DNA from 2 places in the Streptomyces sp. HUAS TT7 genome. Region 2 is predicted to be linked to the other one. Evidence: riboswitches for the same ligand, from Rfam matches in the RefSeq annotation. Region 2 holds a riboswitch; the other holds the start of a gene.

Region 1 (5,612 bases), 2.3 Mb from region 2:
AGCACGACCTGGAGGCGGCCTTCGCGATCGGCCTGGACTCGTAACCCCCTTTTGCTCGGGGGCTGCGCCCCCGAACCCCCGCTCCCGACGTCGTTCGGCTGCGGACCGTGGCCGGCTGGTCGCGCAGTTCCCCGCGCCCCTGGCAGAGTGCGGTACGGGCATACCCAGCCTGTCATGGGGGTCCCCCCTGGCCCTTAAGGCCTTGGGGGAGATTGAGGACGAGCGCCCTTAAGGCACGAACGAGGTCCGGGGCGGAGCCCCGGGGATTCCGGGGGCGACAGCCCCCGGTAGGCGTGGCCCGGCGGGGTTTACACCGCCGGGACGCAGCGCCCGGCCTCCGTGCGGTACTGCCACTTCGCCCCCTGGGTGACCAGCTCCCGTACCGCCCGCACGAAGCGGTCGACGTGCTCGTCCGGGGTACCCGCCCCGAAGCTGACCCGGATCGCGTTGAGCGAGCGCTCTCCCGGCTCCGCCTCGGGCGCCCCGCACTCGCCCGGGTCCTGCGGGTCGCTGCCGAGCAGGGTGCGCACCAGCGGGTGGGCGCAGAAGAGGCCGTCGCGCACCCCGATCCCGTACTCCGCGGACAGCGCCGCCGCGAAGTGCGAGCTGTTCCAGCCGTCGACGACGAACGAGATGACGCCGACCCGGGGCGCGTCGTCGCCGAACAGGGACAGGACCCGCACCTCGGGCACCTCCGCCAGGCCGGCCCGCACCTTCGCGATCAGGTGCCGCTCCCGCTCGACCAGCGAGTCGAAGCCGGCCTCGGTCAGCGCCTTGCAGGCGGAGGCGATGGAGTAGACGCCGATGACGTTGGGCGACCCGGCCTCGTGGCGGGCGGCCGTGGTGTGCCACTCGACGTCCACGCCGCCGTCGGCGCGCCGCGCGACCTTCTTGGAGGCGCCGCCGCCGGCCAGGTACGGCTCGGACTCCTGGAGCCAGTCCGCGCGCCCGGCGAGCACGCCCGAGCCGAACGGCGCGTACAGCTTGTGCCCGGAGAAGGCGATCCAGTCGACGTCCAACTCCCGTACGGAGACGGGGTGATGGGGCGCGAGCTGGGCGGCGTCGAGGACGATGCGGGCGCCGTGGGCGTGCGCCGCGGCGGCGAGTTCCCTCACCGGCCACAGCTCACCGGTGACGTTGGACGCGCCGGTGACGCACACGAGCGCCGGGCCGTAGGGGTCGCGGTCGGCGAGCGCGCGCTCCAGGGTCTCGACGGCCTGCTGCGGGGTGCGCGGCGCGTTCAGGTACGTCACGCGGGCGTCGCGCCACGGCAGCAGCGAGGCGTGGTGCTCGGTCTCGAAGACGAAGACCTCGCAGTTCGCCGGGATCACCTGGGCGAGCAGATTCAGCGAGTCCGTGGTGGAGCGGGTGAACACGACTTGGTCGCCGGGGCGGCAGTCGAGGAACTCGGCCACCGTCTCGCGGCTGTTCTCGAACAGGTCGGTGGAGAGCTGCGAGAGGTAGCCGGCCCCGCGGTGCACGCTGCCGTAGTAGGGGGCGTACGCGGCGACGTCGTCCCAGACCCGCTGGAGGGCGGGCGCGCTCGCCGCGTAGTCGAGGGCGGCGTAGGTCACCTCGCCACCGGTGACCAGCGGCACGGTGACATCGTGGCCGAGCACCGGCAGCGGCGCCGCACAGCAGGGGTCGGCGGACTCGACGGCGGCGGAAGCGGTGACGGTGGCGGCAGGGCGTGCGGACATGGCGGTATCTCCCGGCAGGAAAAGGCGAGTTGACTTCGGATCCCGGGTACGGCGGCGCGACCCTGCATCGAGCGAGAGGGTTCGACTGCCTTGCCGTGTACGGGTGTTGACCTCGAACACGCAGCCCGAAGAAGGGTGCGCGGAGGGTGTGAAGAAGGGGCGGTACGCCCTATCGCATTCGCTTGCTCACGAGACTGCTCCCTTGAGGACCAGGACCCCAGGGCTGTGACATCACGCGATGTCCAGGGGTCCGCGCTTGCCGTAGGCCTTGCTGCCTACGACCTGGTCTTCACCCGGGGCACCCCGCCACGGACGGAGGGTTGCCGGACAGCGAGCCGGGGCCTAAATCGCTGTCACTCATGACCTTGAACAGCATCCTGCCACAGGTCCCGGCGTGCGCAAGGCACAGTCCGCGATCTGGACTGCGCCTTGCGTCACATCCCGTACGGAAAGGACGTACGGCTCCGTACGGCTCAGGACTTACGGACCGGGACGTACGGCTCAGGCGTTGCTGGCCGCGACCCACCGCTGCAGGGCGCGCCGGGCCGACCCCGAGTCGATGGCCTCGGCGGCCCGGGCCATCGCGGCGCCGAGCTGCCCCGCGAGCGGGCCCTGCCCCGGTTCGAGGGCGACCAGGGCCGCCGCCGAGTTGAGCAGCACCGCGTCCCGCACCGGCCCGCGCTCGCCCGCGAGGAGGCGGCGGGCGACATCGGCGTTGTACGAGGAGTCCGCGCCGCGCAGCGCCTCGATGGGCACCGTCTCGATGCCGACGTCCCGCGGGTCGAAGGCCTCCTCGCGCACATGGCCGTCGCGCACCACCCACACCCGGGACGTACCGGTGGTGGTCAGCTCGTCGAGGCCGTCGTCGCCGCGGAAGACCAGCGCGGAGGAGCCGCGTTCGGCGAGCACGCCCGCCACGATGGGCGCCATCCGCGCGTCCGCGACCCCGGTCGCCTGGGCCCGTACCCGGGCCGGATTGGTCAGCGGGCCGAGGAAGTTGAACGTGGTGCGGATGCCCATCTCGCGGCGGGCCGCGGCGACGTAGCGCAGCGCCGGGTGGAACTTCACGGCGAAGCAGAATGTGATGCCGGCCTCCTCCGCGACCTCGACGACCCGCTGCGGGGTGAGGTCGAGGTTTACGCCGAGCTTCTCCAGTACGTCGGAGGCGCCACTGGCCGAGGAGGCGGCCCGGTTGCCGTGCTTGACGACCTTGGCGCCGGTGCCGGCCACCACGATCGCCGACATGGTGGAGATGTTGACGGTCTTGGCGTTGTCGCCGCCGGTGCCGACGATGTCCACGCTGGGGCCCGGCACCTCGATGAGGTTGGCGTGCTCGTACATGGTGCGCACCAGGCCGGTGATCTCGGCGACGGTCTCGCCCTTGGCGCGCAGGGCCACCGCGAAGGCGGCGATCTGGGCGTCGGTGGCCTCGCCCCGCATGATCCTGTCCATCGCCCAGGCGGTCACGTCGGCGCTCTGGTCGGTGCCGCTCAGGAGCGCGTCCAGGACGCCCGGCCAGGAGTGGGCCGCCACGGTGTCGCCTCCGGTGGGGGGAACAGCGCTCATGCTCGCTCCTGGTGGTCAGGGGACTGGATACCGCCCGCAAGCCTATCGACAGGGGCGGGGCACCCCGCGCCCGTGCCCGCAGTGCGGACGTGCGAAAGGCCGCGTACGCAAAAGACCCCGGCCCGGCACCCGTGAAGGGGCCGGGCCGGAGCCTCGGTTGTGGCGACCGTCAGGTCAAGCAGAGATCAGTGGTGGCCGTGGCCGCTCGTGATCTCTTCGTACTCCTCGGCCGTCGGCTTGGGGATCTGGTTCCCCTCGCCGAAGTAGCCCTTGCTGAGCTTGGCGCGCAGCTTCTGCGTCCGCGAGATCTTGCGGGCGACACCGTTCTCGTCGACCGTCGGGCCGATCTCGGCCGGCTTGTACTGCTCGTGCGCCGTGAGCTTGTAGCGCGCATTGGCGTCCAGCGGCTCGTGGACCTCGATGAACTCACCGTGCGGCAGCCGCTTGATGATGCCGGACTCGCGTCCGTGCAGCACCTTCTCGGCGTCGCGGCGCTGCAGACCCAGGCAGATCCGCTTGGTGGCGACGAACGCGAGGACCGGGGCCACGAAGAACGCGATCCGCACGAACCAGGTGATGACGTTGATCGAGAGGTGGAAGTGGGTCGCCCAGAGGTCGTTTCCACCACCGATGAGCAGCACCATGTACCAGGTGATCCACGCGACACCGAACGCGGTACGGGTCGGCGCGTTGCGCGGCCGGTCCGCGATGTGGTGCTCGCGCTTGTCGCCGGTGATCCAGGACTCGATGAACGGGTACACCGCGATGGTCGCCAGGACCAGCGGGAAGATCACCAGCGGAATGAACACACCCAGGACGAGCGTGTGGCCCCACAGGTTGATCTCCCAGCCCGGCATCACACGGATGAGGCCTTCGGAGAAGCCCATGTACCAGTCGGGCTGGGCGCCGGTGGACACCTGGTCCGGACGGTAGGGGCCGATCGCCCAGATCGGGTTGATCGAGGCGATCGCCGCGACCACCGCGATGACACCGAAGACCAGGAAGAAGAAGCCGCCCGCCTTCGCCATGTACACCGGGAGCAGCGGCATGCCGACGACGTTCTTGTTCGTACGTCCCGGACCCGCGAACTGGGTGTGCTTGTGGTAGAAGACCAGGATCAGGTGAGCCACCATCAGGCCGAGCATGATGCCCGGCAGCAGCAGGATGTGGACCGAGTAGAACCGAGCCACGAAGTCCCCGCCGGGGAACTCGCCGCCGAAGAGGAAGAACGACAGGTACGTGCCGACGATCGGCACGGACATGATCGCGCCCTCCATGAAGCGGACACCGGTGCCCGAAAGGAGGTCGTCCGGGAGCGAGTAACCGGTGAAGCCGGTGAACATGCCCAGGACGAACAGCAGGAAGCCGAACAGCCAGTTGACCTCACGCGGCTTGCGGAAGGCGCCCGTGAAGAACACGCGCATCATGTGCACGAACATGCCGGCGAGGAAGATCAGCGCCGCCCAGTGGTGGATCTGCCGGATCAGCAGACCACCGCGCACATCGAAGCTGATGTGCATGGTCGAGTTGAACGCCTCGGACATGTGCATGCCCTGCAGCGGCACGTACGAGCCGTCGTAGACGACCTCGTTCATGCTCGGGTGGAAGAACAGCGTCAGATACACACCCGTGAGGATGATGATGATGAAGCTGTACATGCAGATCTCGCCGAGCATGAAGGACCAGTGGTCCGGAAAGATCTTGCGCATGTTGGCCTTGGCCAGGGAGTAGATCCCGAGCCGGCCGTCCGCCCAGTCCGCGATCCGCTCACCGGCGGGCGCTTCGCGCCGTGCGTCTGTCGTGGTGCTCATCCGCGCTCCCAGAAGGCAGGACCGACGGGCTCTTCGAAGTCGCCGAGCGCTTCGAGGTAACCCTCGTCATTCACGCCGATCCGCAGCTGCGGAAGGGCGTGACCGGCCGGGCCGAAGATGACGCGGGCGCCGTCGGAGAGGTCGAAGGTGGACTGGTGGCACGGGCAGAGCACGTGGTGCGTCTGCTGCTCGTACAGGGAGATCGGGCAGCCGACGTGGGTGCAGATCTTCGAGTACGCGACGATGCCCTGGTGCGACCACTCGAGCTCGCGCTTGTCCTTGATGTCCTCCGGCTTGATCCGGACGAGCATCAGGGCTGCCTTGGCGATCTGCGTCTGGAAGTCCTCCGCGGTCTCCTCCAGGCCCTCGGGCTTGGCGAAGGTCAGCGAACCGACCGACAGGTCCTCGGGACGCAGCGGCTCGTTGGTGTTCATGTTGATCAGGGCCTTGCCCTTGGACCACATGGTGTGCCGCAGCTTGTCCTCGGGCAGCGTGCCCAGGTCGCGCAGCAGCATCACACCGGAGAGCGGCACCA
Region 2 (5,612 bases):
CGCTGGCCCCGCACGTCGCATCCGTCGCAGTCGTCACCGGCCGGCCGGCCGGGGTCGCGGTCCGGTACGGGGGCTTCGCGGGCGTAGCAGGCCTGGAGCACCTCGTGGTCCTGGGCCACTACGGTGCCGAGCGCTGGGACGCGGTCACCGGCACCGTCCACACCCCCGCCCCCCACCCCGGCGTGGCCGCCGCGCGCGCGGAACTCCCCGGAGTTCTCGACGCGCACGGCGCCTGGCGCGGCACCTGGATCGAGGAGAAGGGCCAGGCCGTCGCGGTCCACACCCGCCGGGCCCAGGACCCGCAGGCCGCCTTCGAGGCCCTCCGCACGCCCCTCGCCGACCTGGCCGCCCACCACGGCCTGGTCCTCGAACCCGGCCGCCTGGTACTGGAGTTGAGGCCCCCCGGCATGGACAAGGGGGTGGCGCTCGCCGCGTACATACGCGAGGTGGGCGCGGAGTCGGTCCTGTACGCGGGCGACGACCTGGGCGACCTCCCGGCGTTCGCCGCCGTGGAAAAACTCCGCTCGGACGGCATGCCGGGGCTGCTGGTGGCGGCGGACACGGTAATAGCCGAACTGGCGGAGAGAGCAGACCTGCTGCTGACCGGCCCCGAGTCGGTGACGAATTTCCTGACCGCTCTGGCCACCCACATGTAGCCCTGCCCGGGGCCGGCAGGGTGCGCTGGGGCTGCGCCCCAGACCCCGGGAGGCTCCTCCCTTGGACCCTCCGGGGGTGGGTGGGAAAACGCCCCCCTTACCCCCCCTCAACCCCCAACCCCTCCAACTGCCCCAAAAACCACCGCCGAGGCGGCACCGCAGTCCCCGCCGCGGCCAACCGCTTGGTCCGCTCGGCCCGCTCCCCCTCCGCCATGCTCAGCCCCGCGTGCAACGCGGCAGCCGTCCCCGTGATGTCGTACGGGTTCACGACAATCGCGTCCTCCCCGAGCTCCGCAACCGCCCCCGCCTCCCGCGAAAGGACCAGCACGCACCCCGAGTCGGACACCACCGGAACCTCCTTGGCGACGAGGTTCATGCCGTCCCGGACGGGGTTGACGAGGGCGACGTCCGCGAGCCGGTACGCGGCGAGCGACCGGGCGAAGTCGTCCTGGACGTGAAGGACGACAGGAGTCCAACCCGGCACCGCGTAAACGGAGTTGATCTCATCGGCCACCCGCCCCACCTCCTCCGTGTACTCCCGGTACACCGCCAGATCCTGCCGAGAGGGATACGCGAAGGCCACGTGCACGACCCGCTCCCGCCACTCCGGGTGCGTGTCCAGCAGATGCCGGTACGCGAGGAGCCCCCGCACGATGTTCTTGGACAGCTCGGTGCGGTCGACCCGCACGATGGTCCGGCGGCCCTCCCCGACCTGCTCGCGCAGAGCGGCCATGCGCTCCTCGACATCGGCCTCGTGCGCACGCCGCCGCAGGAAGTCGCCGTCCGCGCCGAGCGGATGCACGGCGAGGTCGGTCTCGCGGGCAGCGCGTTCCCCACTCGCCCCATGCCGGAAGAAAACCCGCCCCTCCCCGCCGGGCGAGCCGACCACCTCCCCCTCCTCCGCCCCCAGCACCCCCGAGACCGACCCCGCGAACGCGGAGGCCCACCGCCAGGTGAGGAACCCCAGCCGGTCCGCCCCCAGCATCCCCCGCAGCAACTGCCGCGCGATGTCGTCCGGGAGCATCCGGAAGTAGTCCACCGGCGCCCACGGCGTGTGCGAGAAGTGGGCGATGCGCAGATCGGGGCGGAGCGAGCGGAGCATCCCCGGCACCAGGGCCAGGTGGTAGTCCTGCACCAGGACGCGCGCCCCGTCCGCCGCCTCCGCCGCCAGCGCCTCGGCGAAGGCGCGGTTGTACGCCTCGTACGACGCCCACTGCCGCCGGAACTCCGCGTCGAAGACCGGCTCGAACGGCGTCTGGTACAGCATGTGCTGGACGAACCACAGCACCGAGTTCGCGATGCCGTTGTACGCGTCGGAGAAGACGGCCGGGTCGATGTCCAGCATCCGGGCGCCCGTCTCACCCACGCCGCGCCGCACCGCCTCGCGGTCACCGTCGCCGAGCGCCGCGCACACCCACACCGACTCCACGTCGGAGCCGATCGCGCTCAGCCCGGAGACGAGCCCGCCCCCGCCCCGCCTGGATTCGAGGGACCCGTCCTCCTTCAGCGCGTACGAGACGGGGCCGCGATTCGACGCGACGAGTACCTGGGCCCTGGGGGTGGCGTGCGCGGTGACCATGTTGCGGAACCTAGCCCGCCCCGCAACCCCTCAAACACGCGTACGCCCGCCCCCGGGAGCGGGATCCGGCCGTCCTACGCCGCCCGGTGCACCGCGTATTCCTCGATGTCCCGCATGGGCGGCCGCTCCTCCGTGTCCACGGCGTACGTATGCGGCACGAAGCCGTGCTCACCGCGCTCGAACTGGGTCAGCTCCGGCCGTACGAGATGGCCACGGGACAGCCTCAGCTGCGCGGTGCGGTAGATCGTGGCGGCCATCCTGCCGAGCGCCTGCCCGTCCTGGTGGCGGTGCTTGCGTACGCCCACGTCGACCTGCGCCAGCGCGTCGAGCCCCACCGTATGCAGCGAGTCGACGAGCAGCGCGAGCTCCACCCCGTACCCGACGGGGAACGGAAGCCGCTCCAGGAGCGAGCGCCTCGCCGCGTACTCGCCCCCCAACGGCTGGACGATTCCGGCCAGTTGGGGCCAGTGGAGATTGAGCAGCGGCCGCGCCACCAGCTCGGTGACCCGGCCCCCCTGGCCCGCCGTCTCCCCCAAGGGGCGGTCCTCGCCGAAGGGGCGGTCGTACATCGCCTTGACGAAGTCCACGTCCGGGTCGGTCAGGAGCGGCCCGACGATCCCGGAGACGAACCCCGCGTCGAAGTCCTTCAGGTCCGCGTCGATGAAGCACACGATGTCGCCGCTGGTCACGAGCAGCGAGCGCCACAGCACCTCGCCCTTGCCGGGCAGCGCGGGTATGCGCGGCAGGATCGAGTCCCGGTGGACGACCCGGGCGCCGGCCTCCGCCGCGACCTCGGCCGTACGGTCGCCGGACCCGGAGTCGATCACCACGAGCTCGTCGACCAGGGGCACCGAATCGGTCATCAGCCCGCGCCGGATCGCGGCCACGATGTCACCGACGGTGGCCTCCTCGTCGAGGGCGGGCAGTACGACACTGACGGTCGTACCCGTGCGCTGTTTCGCGGCCAGGATCCGCTCGATCGGCCGCTCCGTCGCGGACCAGGAACGCCTGCTCAGCCAGCGCTCCACCTCTTCCAGCACGGTTCCTGGCCTCCTCATGTGATCCATCTCGCGGTTCGGACGACTATCTCAACCGTCCCGGCCTTCGGTTACAGTCTTGAACAACGCGGATGACCGTCGCATGTCGGGGGTCGTCGTCACGCTGACAATCGAATACCGCTCATCCAGAGGGGCAGAGGGAAACGGCCCGTTGAAGCCCCGGCAACCCTCCAGTCGGTTCTCGTCGATCTCCACGATCCAAGACACGAGGCCACCGGCTAGGGAAGGTGCCAAATCCGTCTCATGGCGATGTTCGCCATGAGGAAGATGAGGAGAAAGGGCCTCCCCTCCATGTCTGCACAGACTGTCGAAAACCGTACCGCTGCCGACAATGCCGTTGATCTCGGTCCGGCGTCCGGGCTTTCCTGCCGCGAGTGCGGCCAGCGTTTCGAACTTGGCCCGATCTTCGCCTGCGAACTGTGTTTCGGACCGCTCGAAGTGGCTTATGACCTGCCGCTCGGCGACCCCGAGGCGCTGCGCAAGCAGATCGAGGCGGGCCCCGAGAACATCTGGCGTTACGCGCCGCTGCTGCCCGTCCCCGCCGACGTCGCCGACAAGCCGAACCTGAACCCCGGCTTCACCAAGCTCGTCAAGGCCGAGAACCTGGCGCGCGAGCTGGGCGTCGAGCCCGGCAAGCTGTTCGTCAAGGACGACTCCGGCAACCCGACGCACTCCTTCAAGGACCGCGTCGTCGCCCAGGCCCTGGAGGCCGCGCGCGCCTTCGGCTTCACCACGCTCTCCTGCTCCTCCACCGGAAACCTCGCGGGCGCGGTCGGCGCCGCCGCCGCGCGGGCCGGCTTCCGCTCCTGCGTGTTCATCCCGCACGACCTGGAGCAGGGCAAGGTCGTCATGGCCGCGGTGTACGGCGGCGAGCTCGTCGGCATCGAGGGCAACTACGACGACGTGAACCGCTTCTGCTCCGAGCTCATCGGCGACCCGCTGGGCGAGGGCTGGGGCTTCGTCAACGTCAACCTGCGGCCGTACTACGGCGAGGGCTCCAAGACGCTGGCGTACGAGATCTGCGAGCAGCTCGGCTGGCGGCTGCCGGACCAACTGGTCATCCCGATCGCCTCGGGCTCCCAGCTCACCAAGATCGACAAGGGCCTCCAGGAGCTCATCAAGCTCGGCCTCGTCGAGGACAAGCCGTACAAGATCTTCGGCGCGCAGGCCGAGGGCTGCTCCCCGGTGTCGACCGCCTTCAAGGCCGGTCACGACGTCGTACGCCCCCAGAAGCCGGACACCATCGCCAAGTCGCTCGCGATCGGCAACCCGGCGGACGGCCCGTACGTCCTGGACATCGCGCGCCGTACGGGCGGTGCGGTGGAGGACGTGAACGACGGGCAGATCGTCGACGCGATCAAGCTCCTCGCCCGGACCGAGGGCATCTTCGCGGAGACCGCGGGTGGCGTGACGGTGGGCGTCACCAAGAAGCTCATCGAGGCCGGTCTGATCGACCCGTCGCTCACCACGGTCGTGCTCAACACCGGTGACGGGCTCAAGACCCTGGACGCGGTGGCCGCCACGTCCCAGGCGACCGCGACCATCCGCCCGAGCCTGGACGCCTTCCGAGAAGCCGGCCTCGCCCACTGAGCCGCTGCCGGACGGGGCCCAGCCCGCTGAGCCACTGCTGAACGAAGAGGAGCACCGAACCATGAGCGTGAACGTCCGCATCCCCACGATTCTCCGCACCTACACCGGCGGCCGGGCCGAGGTCGCCGCCGAGGGCGCCACCCTCGCCGAGGTCATCGCCGACCTGGAGAAGAACCACACCGGCATCGCCGCGCGCGTCCTGGACGACCAGGGCAAACTGCGCCGCTTCGTCAACGTGTACGTCAACGACGACGACGTGCGCTTCGAGCAGGGCCTGCAGACGGCCACCCCGGAGGGCGCCGGCGTCTCGATCATCCCGGCGGTCGCGGGCGGCTGACCGCCGGCGCACGTAACTAAATCCGTACCCACAGTTGAACCCAGAGTTGCCCTCTCCGCACGAGAAGCGGAGGGGGCAATTCAGCATGGTTGAGCGGGGTACAGTTGGGGAAGCGCCTTCGCTTCGAGTGCCAAGTGCATATGAGAACGCGACAACATGAGGTCAAAGTGTGTGTGTCCTTTGTGCCTTAAGTGCGCTTTGCCCGGCCCGACTTGCCCCGGAATGTTGAATTCACGGCATTCCGCTCTCGGCGCGTGCCCGGAATTCTCGTCCGATTGACCTGTTGCAGAGGGCAGTTGGGCAGATACATTCAGCCGCGGTCGACGCGTTCCGGCGCACACCCTCTCCTGTCGGAGGGTGGAGGTCTGACCCGGGTCCGCGAAGTGTGGTCC

The links. A riboswitch is a leader RNA that binds a small molecule or an ion and turns the genes downstream of it on or off. The one in region 2 is predicted to bind S-adenosylmethionine.
Region 1: linked by a shared signal. The riboswitch ahead of ACSHXC_RS28220 (aminotransferase class V-fold PLP-dependent enzyme) and the one ahead of thrC (threonine synthase) in region 2 are both predicted to bind S-adenosylmethionine.

What each region holds. Positions count from the first base shown of each region.
Region 1 is NZ_CP196175.1:6,271,617-6,277,228, reverse strand. It holds gene ACSHXC_RS28225 (Lrp/AsnC family transcriptional regulator) at 1-44, shown strand, start outside; gene ACSHXC_RS28220 (aminotransferase class V-fold PLP-dependent enzyme) at 309-1,700, opposite strand; SAM riboswitch class IV at 1,948-2,065, opposite strand; gene trpD (anthranilate phosphoribosyltransferase) at 2,202-3,266, opposite strand; gene qcrB (cytochrome bc1 complex cytochrome b subunit) at 3,452-5,077, opposite strand; gene qcrA (cytochrome bc1 complex Rieske iron-sulfur subunit) at 5,074-5,612, opposite strand, start outside.
Region 2 is NZ_CP196175.1:3,959,914-3,965,525, reverse strand. It holds gene otsB (trehalose-phosphatase) at 1-656, shown strand, start outside; gene ACSHXC_RS17840 (alpha,alpha-trehalose-phosphate synthase (UDP-forming)) at 754-2,235, opposite strand; gene ACSHXC_RS17835 (glucosyl-3-phosphoglycerate synthase) at 2,310-3,275, opposite strand; SAM riboswitch class I at 3,412-3,567, shown strand; gene thrC (threonine synthase) at 3,585-4,883, shown strand; gene ACSHXC_RS17825 (MoaD/ThiS family protein) at 4,945-5,220, shown strand.